DNA from 4 places in the Shewanella sp. 0m-8 genome. Region 1 is predicted to be linked to each of the others. Evidence: predicted binding sites of a transcription regulator. Region 1 holds the regulator's gene; each other region holds the start of a gene.

Region 1 (3,153 bases):
TGTGAAGAAAGGGTTGGGTACTGGACAGCGGCAATGTCACTGATTAACTCCAGTACTTTTTTCTTACTGCCCGGAGTGGCGCAGGTAGTGCACTCCGGCTGCAGGATGGTACTTAGTTCCATCGTTAGTGTTTAGTCAGCTTCTCTTTGTGTTTAATAACCTGACGATCTAGTTTATCGATCAGGGAGTCTATTGCAGCATACATATCTGCATGTTCCGAAATAGCAAATACTTCCCCTTTTTTAAGGTGAATTTTAGCTTCGGCAATCTGCTGCATTTTTTGTACATTCAAAATAACGTGCACATTATTGATCTGATCGAAATGTCGTTCAAGCTTTGTAAATTTCTCTTCTACATAACCGCGTAGTGAATCGGTGATTTCGATGTGATGTCCTGTCAGGTTGATTTGCATTATCGATCCTCCATGTGCCTAATTTTGAGTTATAAACTCTTACGTTGGTTTGAGGGCGGGATCAGCATCGCTTCTCGATATTTTGCAATCGTACGTCTAGCAACTTTAATCCCTTGTTCAGCCAGAAGCTGGGCCATTTTGCTATCGCTTAACGGTTTCCTCTGGTTTTCAGCTGCGACTAATTTCTTAATAAATGCCCTAATTGCTGTCGATGAGCATTCTCCGCCATCGTCGGTACCCACATGGCTTGAGAAGAAATATTTTAGTTCAAAAATGCCCCTTGGGGTGTGCATGTACTTCTGTGTGGTAACACGTGAAATGGTAGATTCATGCATTTCAACAGCTTCGGCAATGTCATTGAGTACCATAGGTTTCATGGCTTCTTCACCGAACTCAAAAAAGCCTTGCTGGAATTTGACGATACAGTTTGTCACTTTCAATAAGGTGTCGTTGCGGCTTTCCAGGCTCTTTATAAACCACTTAGCTTCTTGCAGGTGGCCACGGATAAATTGACCGTCGGCCTGATTCGTTGTGCTACGCGCCATTGATGCGTAATGCTGATTAACATTAATCTTAGGCATATAGTCAGGATTTAGCTCTACCACCCAGCGACCTTTTTTCTTGCTGACAGACACGTCGGGAATGACGTATTCATCTTTACTGCGTGCAATGGCAAGCCCAGGTCTTGGGTTAAGAGTTTGGATCAGTGTGATCGCCTCACGTAAATCATCCTCTTTGAGTTTGGTTTTACGCATTAACTGCCTAAAATCACGCCCCGCAATAAGGTCTAAATAGTCTTTAATCAGTAATCTTGCATTTTCAATGTGCGGTGTATCTGCGGCATATTGTGCTAGCTGGATAAGTAGGCATTCACTTAAGTTGCGGGCGGCAACACCGATAGGATCAAAATGTTGAATTCGTTTTAAAACGGCTTCGACTTCATCGAGTTCAGTTTCAGGATCGCCCATCGCTTCGAGAATTTCGTCACAGCTCTGGGTTAAATAACCTCGTTCATCGATCGCATCAATAATCGCGGTGGCGATAGCAAGATCGTTATCTGAAAATGGGGTGAGGTTCTTTTGCCACTCAAGATGCTCATATAAGCCTTCGCTAGTCTCGCCTTGGAATGGCATGTCATCTTCACGACTTACGCCTGAGCTAGCATTAGAGGAAACGGTGTAGACTTCATCCCAAGTGGTATCCATAGGCAGGTCATCGGGCATGGAATCTTGGGTGAGGGCTTCGGAGGTGTCAACGCTTGCGCTATCTTGGGTGAGTTCACTATTAGAGTCATTTACAGAGTGATCTTCATCGTTGATCATATCGCCATCTGACTGCTCTTCATCTAGCTCCAGTAACGGATTAGAATCTAATGCTTGTTGGATCTCTTGTTGCAGCTCTAAAGAAGACAGTTGTAACAGGCGAATGGCCTGTTGTAACTGGGGAGTCATAGTGAGCTGTTGACCCATTTTGAGCTGGAGTGACGCTTTCATTTTACCGCTATTCCCTACACTGTAGTTAAACGTTAAAGCTCGTTGAACTGGCGAAGGTTGCTCAAAAACTCAACACGTTGATTTTTTTGGAAATAATTCCATATTGAGTTTTTCAGCTTCCATACTGTGAATTAACTATAGCCTGAATTGTTCACCTAAGTACACCGCTCGAACCTGTTGGTTGTCCAAGATTTCGGCAGGTGTACCTTCAGCAATCAGATTTCCGTGGCTTACTATGTAAGCACGCTCACAAACGTCCAAAGTTTCGCGAACATTATGATCGGTGATCAGTACGCCCAGACCGCGACTCTTAAGTTGTTCAATAATTTTTTTAATATCGATAACTGAAATGGGGTCAACACCCGCGAACGGCTCATCTAACAAGATAAACTTTGGATTAGCTGCGAGTGCCCGAGCAATTTCTACCCGGCGGCGTTCGCCTCCAGACAATGCCATACCTTGGCTGTCACGAATGTGAGTGATATGAAACTCTTCGAGTAGATGCTCAAGTTGTTCTTCACGTTGCTCGTTATTGATGTCATGACGAGTCTGTAAGACGGCCATGATGTTGTCACGTACTGACAGCTTTCTAAAAATACTGGCTTCCTGAGGTAGGTAACCGATACCTTTACGGGCGCGTAAATGCATAGGATCGAGCGTAAGATCGTCATCATCAATAAAGATCTTACCCTTATCACTCTGTACTAGGCCAACCACCATGTAGAATGTCGTTGTTTTACCTGCACCGTTTGGGCCAAGCAAACCAACAATCTGACCTGTCTTTACGGTTAAGCTAACATCTTGTACGACGGCACGATTTTTATAGCTCTTAGCAAGATTGACCGCTTTTAAGGTGATTTGGTTCATTGCTGTTCCTGCTTTTTCGCTGGCGATTCTGGTTTCTCTTCCTGATAGGTTTCAGGCTGAATAATGGTGATAACTCTGTCATCGCCCTTGCCAGTACTTTCTGCAATAAGCTGTTGCAAACTGATGTTGTATTTAATGCGGTTACCTGTGACCTGGCTACCGTCTTGCGCTAGGGTGGCTTCGCCGACTAAGGTGAGTGTGCGCGTAGCAAGTTCGTAGCGGATCTCTTTTGCGCTAGCCGTTGCCGGGCGTCCATCATCCATTGTTTGGGTGTAAGTGGCTGGGTTACCAGTCGCCACAAGCGTTTTACCGCTCTTATCTTCTTTTGAGAAAACCCGTAGCTTATCGGCATTCATCTTGATTGTGCCCTGAGTGACTTCG
Region 2 (3,153 bases), on a different contig from region 1:
AGAAAAACGACGGCATTAATGCCGACCTACGAAAAAAGAAGATTCTAGATTCTAGGTTCTAGGTTCTAGGTTCTAGGTTCTAGGTTCTAGCAAAGCATAAAGATCAAAGCAATTGCATAAATAAAACCAATTCAAGCTTTTGACTTTTCTTGCGCTTTTCCTAGGACCTAGAAGCGAAGCGTCCTCGAAGTGAGCCTGCGAACGCCCTGCCCCTTAAAAATACGTAATTTCTTTCACTCGTTGCGAGCGGTGTTGCTGCTGATATAGTGCCCATACTTGCTCAAAATCTAACTCTAGTTCCGTCACATAATGCTCACCAGCAGGATAACTTTTTACTATTTTAGCACCACGAATAACGCCCGATACAGACGCTTGAATTTCATCACTAGATAACATCCAGTCACTCATCTGGCTACTTGCACTCAATTGTTGACCATAAACCTGCTCTGCAAGTTCACGATACGCCGCAATTTTCGAGGCTTGCATTGCCATTAATACACGCTGAGAATGTTCAGCTGCAGGTTGAGTGTCCAGCGGTGCATAACCGGTTGCGCTCAACTTGGGAAAAGAGCGTGGCGCCTCTGTTTCATACTGCACATAGCGGTCTTGTGCCGAGCATGCACAAAGGGTTAACGCGGCACATAAAAGAACGGCTTTCATCTATTTATCCCCTACTATTTTCACCGATTGCAGCCCGCCTTGGTTATTGCGATAAAGTAACCCATTTTCTGACACTACCTTTTCTGAAACGCGAATATAACCAGGCATCGCAGCGGCATTAACAAAACCTTGCGCCGCCGATACCACACGGTTATTAGTCACATTGACGATTCGGCTATTAATTGCCACCCCTTGGGTCGATAAACTCATCGTCGAAACCACCACATTCTCAACCGGTAAGTCTGAGGACAATTGCTGCCAATCACGACTCATAATAAACTCACCATCAGCAGTGACCTTAAGGGCATCACTGACATTAATATCAACTAAATTGAACTGATGATCATGTAACGCCGCAATCAAACCTTGTTGATATTGCAAAGCAAGCGCATTGGTCGATGTCATATCTGATACCAATACCGGGGTTGCCACCAGCAATGGCTGATTTGGGCGCAAGCTGTCGTTTTGCCGAACCAGTTCATTGGCCATCTGTTGAGACAAATGATTTATCGCAGCGGTATGCGGCAAACCATAACCGTTAGCCATCTGCTGCTCAGCGGGATTATCGCCCTCGGTGCTTGCACAGCCGATAGTCAGCAGTAAAGATAGAAAAATAATGGGCTTATACATGTTTAAACTTCCTATCAGACGTTAATCACTACAACGAGTTGCAGTAATCGTTCCGACCTTATCCGTACGCATAAATGCTATTAAATTCATATCGGCAAAGCAGCCCAAAACTTTATCTATTTTGGCCCTAAACTTCTCAGATCTAGCTCAGTGTCCTCTTCTACACAGCTGTTAATAAAAAATCATCGAGTACTCCTGCTAAAGGATAGCCACAAATCTGCCGATACAGGCACGTTAATTGCTTAACTCATTGCTAAAAGGCAGGTTTGTCAGTTATCCGGCACAAAGCTATGCAAAAAGCTATGTCAAACAAATATGCAGAGTAACTATGCACAATAACCATGCCATCAATTTCTCGAAAACTGGACAGGTAAGATGAAACCAGCGCTATATTCAATCACAGCACTCGTGTGCTTAATGTCATCCGTTGTCACGCTGCCAGCACAAGCCAAGTGGATCACTGCCAGTGGCCAAGCAAAAATTACCGATAACAACGTCACTCAAGCAAGAGAAAACGCCATTCACCAAGCCGTAAGTTATGCCACGTTACAGTCCGGTGCACGCTTTAGTAGCCAACAAACCGTCAGTAACGGCCAATTAATCAATGACACTTTTGCCATGGCACATCAGGCGCAAAGCCAAAATGTTGAACTTATCAGTGAGCGTATTGAAAACAATGAAATCACCGTCAATGTTCGTATCGATATCATTGAACCGCTCAACGACACTTGCCAAAGTAGCCAGCTTAAAGCGGCCATTTTAATCCCCCAGGCATTAATCAAAGACAGAACCCAGCTTAGAGTCGGCAATATTGGTCTGTTCGAGCAAAACCTGTCAGAGCGTTTAGCCTTCACGCTAGAGCAACACTCTAACAGTAGCTTTCCACTGACCCATGCCAATGAGCGTTTAGACATAGACCAAGCTTTAATTGATGTGCGTGGCTATCGCTTACCTAGCTGGTTGAGTGAGATAACAGACAGCCAATATATTCTGCTGCCAGAGATCATCGATATATCAACTGAAGATTTCACCAGTACCCTTGGGCTGTGGGACAACGACCCCATGCGTAATTTTCAAATTCGAGTATCGCTCTTTCATGGTATTAGCGGCGAGAAAGTCTGGAGTCAACAATACAGCCAAGCGGCAGAATGGGAGTTTAAGCGCCAGCAAACGGTTAACTCTAATAGCACCAGTTTCTGGAGTTCTGACTACGGCCAGGTAATTGATCAAATTTTGGCTCAAGTTAGCAATGATTTAGATAACAGCTTAAATTGCCGCCCACTACTCGGTCAGGTGGTATCTAAACAGGCCGATAGGATTATCCTCAACCTAGGCAGACGCCACGGCATTCGAGTCGGTGACACGCTTCAACTAGTATTGCAGCAAAATATGCCCGATAGACTCGATAACATGCGCGCGGTGGCAGGAAAAAGTAAAGCGACCATCACCATAGATCAAGTGACAGAAGAAAGTGCTACAGCGGTATTAGATGGCATCGCCGCATCGCTCAATATTCAAATTAATGACTTGGCGATAAAGCTATAACTGGAGCAGGCTTAAGCCTGCACTAAAATGACTGGCTAACATTACTGGCGTAAATTGCAGGTTAATCACTAAATAAATGGGATTAGCCTGCAAAATGCTCAGCCGCAGAACATTTATTAAGCAACTAAATTTAAAGACTTTTCATCAGCTCTTTTCATCTAGTGTAAAACCAGTATAATCAGCATCGTCTCCCTATAGCTCAACAGGATAGAGCAGTCGCCTCCTAAGCGATCGATCGGGGTTCGAGTCCCTGTGGGGAGACCATATACACTCCTTTGTATATGCAATTCAATAAGCACTACCGTCTTAAACGTTTCA
Region 3 (3,153 bases), on a different contig from region 1:
TTTTTAGGAAAGCTATCGAGCTTTATAAGTGATCCCAAGAGATATTAGACACGATGCGGCAGGTCTCGCAGCGAAAATGAAACATATCTAATAATGGCTCATCGAGTAACCAGTCTTTGCTACCACACTTAGGGCAGGGGCGCTGCTTTTCAACGGCAAGGCTTTCACCGCCAACGCGGTACAAGTAATAATAAGTTGGAATTTGGGTTAGGTATTCAACTCTGCCCCGTAGATCCCAGCCACGTCTAAAGAGGTCACTTTGGTGGCTAGTTAACTCTTCAAGCGCTGCAAACTCAGCCTTGGTTGCAGCAGCCATTTGCAGCTCATCACAGGCTTGCCATTCAGTTTGCCAACGGATCAGGCGTTTATGGTCGCCATTGGCTGTCGCTGGGATTTGATATAACGGGATAGGCTGCAGGGTATCGCCGTTTCGAAGCGGTGAGCACATATGCACATAACTGGTATATAACAGCTGCCAGCTAGGAGTCTCTTGACTTGAGACCTCAGAATTAATGTCCTGGCCGATATACTTCTCTCGTGGGGCTAATAGCTTGGCTTCGGTCAGTTCACTGAGTGCTGTTTCAACCCATGGGCTGTTGAAGCGCTTAGATAAGCTACTTTTCTCTGGCGTTAGCAGCCTGACTTTAAATTCGCCATCGTTAAAGGCGACGGCAAATTCACGGCCTAAAATTTGCCCATTAGCGCGATACGCTTCAAGTAAGCCATTAATCGCTTTTTCTGCGGCTGTGATTGTAGTGTTATCAAAGCATTCAAATCGTAACTCAATCACATGCATTAGATATTGTTTCCTTCACTGGTATTTTGGTGTGTTTTAACTTCACTAAGTTGCTGCTTTAGTTCGCTATACTGCTGTTTTAGAACACTGAACTCACCTTTTAACAGGCTAAAATCTTGCTCAAGTTGAGTGATTTTATTTGCTTGCTCTGAGTGACTTAATGCGGCGTTGTCATCGCTTACCTTTGCAGTGGATATCAGCGCCGACAAGGCTTTTTTGTCTTCAGTACTCATGGATTTAAACTGTTGCAACCCTTGGATCAATATAGGCATTGCTATGCTATTGCCGAGTTTAGTCTTTATGAGTGCCAGTGTTGCGGCTTTGCCTTCATCATCGAGCCTTTTGGCGGCAGCTAGTACTTGTTCTATTGGACTCATGGTTCGTCAAATTCCTTACTCGTTAGCATTTTCGTTAATCTATTAGCGAAGCTAAAACGATGAAATTAATAAAGTATTGTTAAAACAGTAACTTAGTGTTTGGCATGTTAATTGCTTTTTAAATAAAATTAAAACAATGTTAATACAGGAAGTTAAAGTGAAAAATAATTTATTAGGTTTAGTGTTTTTTGGGATTGCAAGCTTAGGGCTAACTGGCTGCGTGGTCAACGTTGGTGATGGCGGATCAGAGAATGGTTCATGGGAAAAGGTTCAGGATAAAAACCGCGACAATTTGTCAAAAATCTCTCTTGGTATGTCTAAGAACCAAGTAACGACGCTAATGGGAACGGCTGATTTTAATGAAGCATACATTCAGCAAGATAAAGAGGTATACGTGCTTTTTTATCGAACTCAACGCACCCATGGTGATGGCAAGACTACAAAGGATGAATGTACACCTGTGGTGATCAGTAATAATGCGGTAGTAGGCTGGGGAGAAATGGCCTACAGCAAAATTTAGATCGCAATAGGCTTATTTTCTTAAAAGGGTGTCCAGCTGGTCGATTATTTCAGTCCACTGGGCATCTTCATTAAACGATTCAACTAAAAAATGTTTCTGTGAAGCTGTCCAAAACGGCGCTTCATGTAGCCGTACGTCAGCTGCTAATCCATGTTCAGCAATGAACTTTTCAATGGCTTCTTCATGACTTTCTAAACCCATTTGTAAAAAGAGCTGGGTGAGATCTTGTGGGGTGGTATCCATAACATATTTTACCTTGCGTTAATGATTTCTCGCTTTATCTCAGTATGGACGATAAAGCGATTTATCGGCAAAACCGTCACTCATTTTTTGACATTGCGCTTTGGAATTGATTATTAATTGCACTTTTCTAAGGGCTTGCTACATTGGAGTTGTGTGATGGAGAACAAGGAAAATAACAATGGAAAATCAAACCATGGAAGAATGCCGCGCAGTTTACTTAACCGCTGAAGATTTACGCATTGCAGCCTCTATTCTATATAACGCCTATCATGATGACCCTTTCTTTTTAGAAGCTTTATTTAATGGCGATAAAGCGCAGTACGAACAAAAACTTCGAGGTGCGATTCGAGAAGAACTTAATGAGATCTGGCAGCAAGAACAGGCACTAATTGGTATGTTTGCTGGAGAAAGATTGGTAGGTGTTGCTTGTATCATGACTCAGCAAATACCGTTAGGTGAGGCGCGTTATTGGCATTGGCGTTTAAAAATGCTGTTAAGTACGGGCTGGCAATCGACTCAGGCACTTATTCATAAAGAAAATCAAATAATCGATAATTTGCCGAGTAATCAATGTGGCATTTTGCAATTTATTGCGATAGCAAATAACGAGCAAGGCAAAGGCTATGGCAGCTTACTGGTAAAAGCTGTTCAAAGTTGGTGTGATGAACAGCCGCATCTTGATGGCGTGGGTGTTTTTGCCAGCACGGCATCTCATATTGGTTTGTTTGCTGCACATGGCTTTGAAAGTCTAGAGCAGTCAGCGATTGGAAAAGTAAGCGGAGAACTACTGTTTTATCGAGGGCTGAACAATGAGTAAGCGCTTTGAGTCTTTTTGGGAGTTTTATCCTTTTTACTTGTCTCAACATCAGCATCAAACCTGTCGAGCTTTGCATTATGTAGGTAGTAGCCTAGTTATCTTAACGATGATTTATGCCTTATTGAGTGGTCAATGGTGGATGTTATGGCTGTTACCTGTAATTGGCTATGGCTTTGCTTGGATAGGCCATTTTATTTTTGAAAAAAATCGTCCCGCAACATTTGAGTATCCCTTATACAGTTTTTTAGCTGATTGGGTAATGCTATTTAGGGCGTTAACTCATAAAAATCAGTAAGAAACTCGCTTTGAGATAGGATTCTTGTAAGAGATCTCTCACGCAATTGTGGGATATCAGTAAAGTCTCATAGAGATACGAGTCTTTATTTGTTATCAAGCTGTT
Region 4 (3,153 bases), on a different contig from region 1:
CCGATGGTGGGCTGTAATCATGCTTTATGGCGAATGGCTATCAGCAATAGTGTTCACGTTACAAGGTGGAGGGCGGCTATAAATGGCTGAAAACGATAGTAGCCAAGAAAAAACAGAGGAAGCCACCTCCAGAAAGTTGCAACAGGCCAAAGACAAAGGGCAGGTTGCACGCTCAAAAGATCTAGGAACTTCTGCCGTACTGATCGCGGCTTCGGTAGGCTTGTTAATGACTGGCCCCGATATCGCACAGGCGATGCATAACATCATGACGAAGTTATTTACGCAGAGTCGTGACGAGATTTTTGATACCAATCAGATGATGAATGTTTGGGGGATGGTAGGCACTGAACTTGCAGTCCCGTTGATGGGTTTTATTGCGTTTTTAGCCTTAATCGCATTTGCAGGTAATGTCGCCCTTGGTGGCATGTCATTTTCGGTTAAAGCTTTTATGCCCAAGGCCAGCAAAATGAGCCCTATGGCTGGGTTTAAGCGGATGTTTGGCGTGCAAGCCTTGGTTGAACTTACTAAAGGTATTGCTAAGTTCTCTGTGGTCGCCATTACTGCCTATCTATTATTGACCCTCTATTTAGATGATATTTTGATGCTGTCGCAAGATCACTTGCCAGGCAATATTTACCATGCTCTGGACATAGTGGTATGGATATTTATTTTACTTTGCGCATCCACTTTCCTGATCGTCATTATTGATGTGCCATTTCAGATTTGGAATCATGCCAAACAGTTAAAGATGACCAAGCAAGAAGTGAAAGACGAATACAAGGACACCGAAGGAAAGCCAGAGGTGAAAGGACGCATTCGTCAGTTACAACACGAGATGTCTCAAAGGCGGATGATGGGGGAAGTGCCCAATGCCGACGTTATTGTTGTTAACCCTGAGCATTACGCCGTGGCGGTTAAATACGATGCGACACGTTCTACGGCCCCCTTTGTGGTGGCAAAAGGCGTGGATGAAGTGGCGTTTAAAATCAGAGAAATTGCTAGAGAGCACGACGTGGCAATAGTCTCAGCTCCGCCACTGGCACGTGCTATTTTTCATACTACTAAAATTGACCAAGAGATCCCTGAAGGGTTATTCACTGCAGTGGCTCAGGTGCTTGCTTATGTATTCCAATTACGACAATACCAAAAGGGCAAGGGCAGGCGTCCTAATCCTGTTCCAATTAAACAGCCGATCCCAGATGAATTAAAACATTAAAGTCCTTTTTATGCCCAAAAATCAACCACTCGCAACGTCAGATATTCTTTGCTAGTCGCTTTCAGGTTATAGTCGCGACAATTCTTATAAAAATAATTGGTACAGTATTTGCTGTATTGGCGTTAGACGTCAAAGATCGGACTCAGGGTGAATGGAACTTAAAGCAAGTCTAGGCCAATTAAAACAGATAAAGCCTGCGCATTTAAAAGGTATTGGTACGCCGTTATTGGTTTTAGCCGCTCTGGCTATGATCATTTTACCTATGCCCGCGTTCCTGCTCGATATCCTTTTTACCTTCAATATCGCACTGGCACTCGTGGTACTCCTCGTTGCCATTTACAGCGACAGACCGCTAGATTTTGCTGCATTCCCTACCGTTTTGCTGGTGGCAACCCTACTCAGGCTTGCACTGAACGTTGCCTCAACGCGTGTGGTCCTGCTTGAAGGCCATAATGGTGGTGACGCGGCAGGTAAGGTGATTGAGGCCTTTGGCTCTGTGGTGATTGGTGGCAACTATGCCGTTGGTCTAGTCGTGTTTTTAATCCTTATTATTATCAACTTTGCCGTTGTGACAAAAGGCGCGGGGCGAATATCTGAGGTAAGTGCTCGCTTTACCCTAGACGCCATGCCAGGTAAGCAGATGGCGATTGATGCCGACTTAAACGCTGGCTTATTAACGCAAGAAGAAGCGCGTTCTCGCCGCGCTGAAGTGACCCGTGAAGCCGACTTTTACGGTGCCATGGACGGTGCGTCAAAATTTGTAAAAGGTGATGCGGTCGCCGGTATATTAATTCTTGTGATTAACATTGTGGGCGGTTTTATTATTGGTATCGCTCAGCATGATTTATCTTTCTCTGCGGCAGTTGAAATTTATACCCTATTAACGATTGGTGATGGCCTAGTGGCGCAGATCCCCGGTCTACTCTTATCTATTGCCGCGGCTTTGATGGTAACGCGTCAAAATGAATCCGGTGATATGGGCGAAATGGTTATGGGGCAGATGTTTGACAGTCCCAAGGCGCTAGCCATCGCTTCAGGCGTGATGTTCGTGATGGGCATTGTGCCAGGTATGCCACATTTGGTGTTCTTATCATGTGCAGCGGCAGCTGGCGCGGGCGCTTACTTCATTAAGAAAAAACAACAAACAGACCGAGAGCGCGCACTGGAGCTGGCAAAAACAGGTCCTGTTGAGCCTCGCGACTCGCAGCCAAAAGAGCTGAGTTGGGATGATGTACAGCATGTTGACACCATTGGCCTAGAAGTGGGTTACCGCTTAATTCCATTAGTGGATAAAGGTCAGGGCGGCGAGCTGCTTGGACGCATTAAAGGCGTGCGTAAGAAGCTCTCACAAGAGCTAGGCTTCCTGGTGCCAGCCGTTCACATTCGCGATAACCTCGATTTATCCCCCAATGCTTACCGGATCTCATTAATGGGCGTGGCATCGGGTGAAGCTGAAATTCGTCATGACTGTGAGCTAGCGATTAATCCTGGGCAAGTATATGGCAAGCTAGATGGTATCGAAACGAAAGACCCCGCTTTTGGTCTGGATGCGGTGTGGATCGCTCCCGAAATGCGTGAGCACGCACAAACCTTAGGTTACACGGTAGTCGACGCCTCAACGGTAGTGGCCACTCACATCAGCCAACTATTATCGAATAACGCCGCCAAACTGCTTGGCTATGAAGAAGTTCAGCAACTACTTGAAATGCTTGGTAAGCATTCGCCTAAGTTGGTTGATGGCTTTATTCCAGATGTGATGCCACTGGGCAGCGTCGTTAAAGTGATGCAGAACTTGCTCAATGAAGGTGTGTCTATTCGTGACATGAAGACCATCGTACAGACGTTACTTGAATATGGACCAAAGAGCAGCGACACCGAAGTATTAACTGCTGCGGTTCGAATAGCCCTAAAACGTATGATAGTGCAAGAGATCAGCG

What was found. The regulator sigma-54, encoded in region 1, starts transcription at its own class of promoters, with help from an activator protein. The targets are predictions, from matches to a motif close to GTTGGCACGNNNNTNGNNT.
Region 2: ACVBIO_RS03075 (FlgO family outer membrane protein) is a predicted target of sigma-54. The motif match lies at 1,329-1,347, and genes of this name have one in related genera.
Region 3: ACVBIO_RS09260 (DUF3192 domain-containing protein) is a predicted target of sigma-54. The motif match lies at 1,272-1,290, and genes of this name have one in related genera.
Region 4: flhA (flagellar biosynthesis protein FlhA) is a predicted target of sigma-54. The motif match lies at 1,312-1,330, and genes of this name have one in related genera.

Annotation. Positions count from the first base shown of each region.
Region 1 covers NZ_JBRIMB010000028.1:44,139-47,291, forward strand. The annotation lists gene ptsN (PTS IIA-like nitrogen regulatory protein PtsN) at 1-122, opposite strand, end outside; gene hpf (ribosome hibernation promoting factor) at 125-412, opposite strand; gene ACVBIO_RS13780 (RNA polymerase factor sigma-54) at 442-1,905, opposite strand; gene lptB (LPS export ABC transporter ATP-binding protein) at 2,041-2,772, opposite strand; gene lptA (lipopolysaccharide transport periplasmic protein LptA) at 2,769-3,153, opposite strand, start outside.
Region 2 covers NZ_JBRIMB010000004.1:50,089-53,241, forward strand. The annotation lists gene ACVBIO_RS03070 (LPP20 family lipoprotein) at 214-660, opposite strand; gene ACVBIO_RS03075 (FlgO family outer membrane protein) at 661-1,290, opposite strand; gene ACVBIO_RS03080 (flagellar assembly protein FlgT) at 1,666-2,835, shown strand; tRNA gene ACVBIO_RS03085 (tRNA-Arg) at 3,024-3,099, shown strand.
Region 3 covers NZ_JBRIMB010000014.1:4,834-7,986, reverse strand. The annotation lists gene ACVBIO_RS09270 (Zn-ribbon-containing protein) at 23-796, opposite strand; gene ACVBIO_RS09265 (hypothetical protein) at 796-1,173, opposite strand; gene ACVBIO_RS09260 (DUF3192 domain-containing protein) at 1,310-1,693, shown strand; gene ACVBIO_RS09255 (DUF2789 domain-containing protein) at 1,706-1,936, opposite strand; gene ACVBIO_RS09250 (GNAT family N-acetyltransferase) at 2,115-2,753, shown strand; gene ACVBIO_RS09245 (Mpo1-like protein) at 2,746-3,048, shown strand.
Region 4 covers NZ_JBRIMB010000004.1:9,042-12,194, reverse strand. The annotation lists gene fliR (flagellar biosynthetic protein FliR) at 1-17, shown strand, start outside; gene flhB (flagellar biosynthesis protein FlhB) at 83-1,216, shown strand; gene flhA (flagellar biosynthesis protein FlhA) at 1,368-3,153, shown strand, end outside.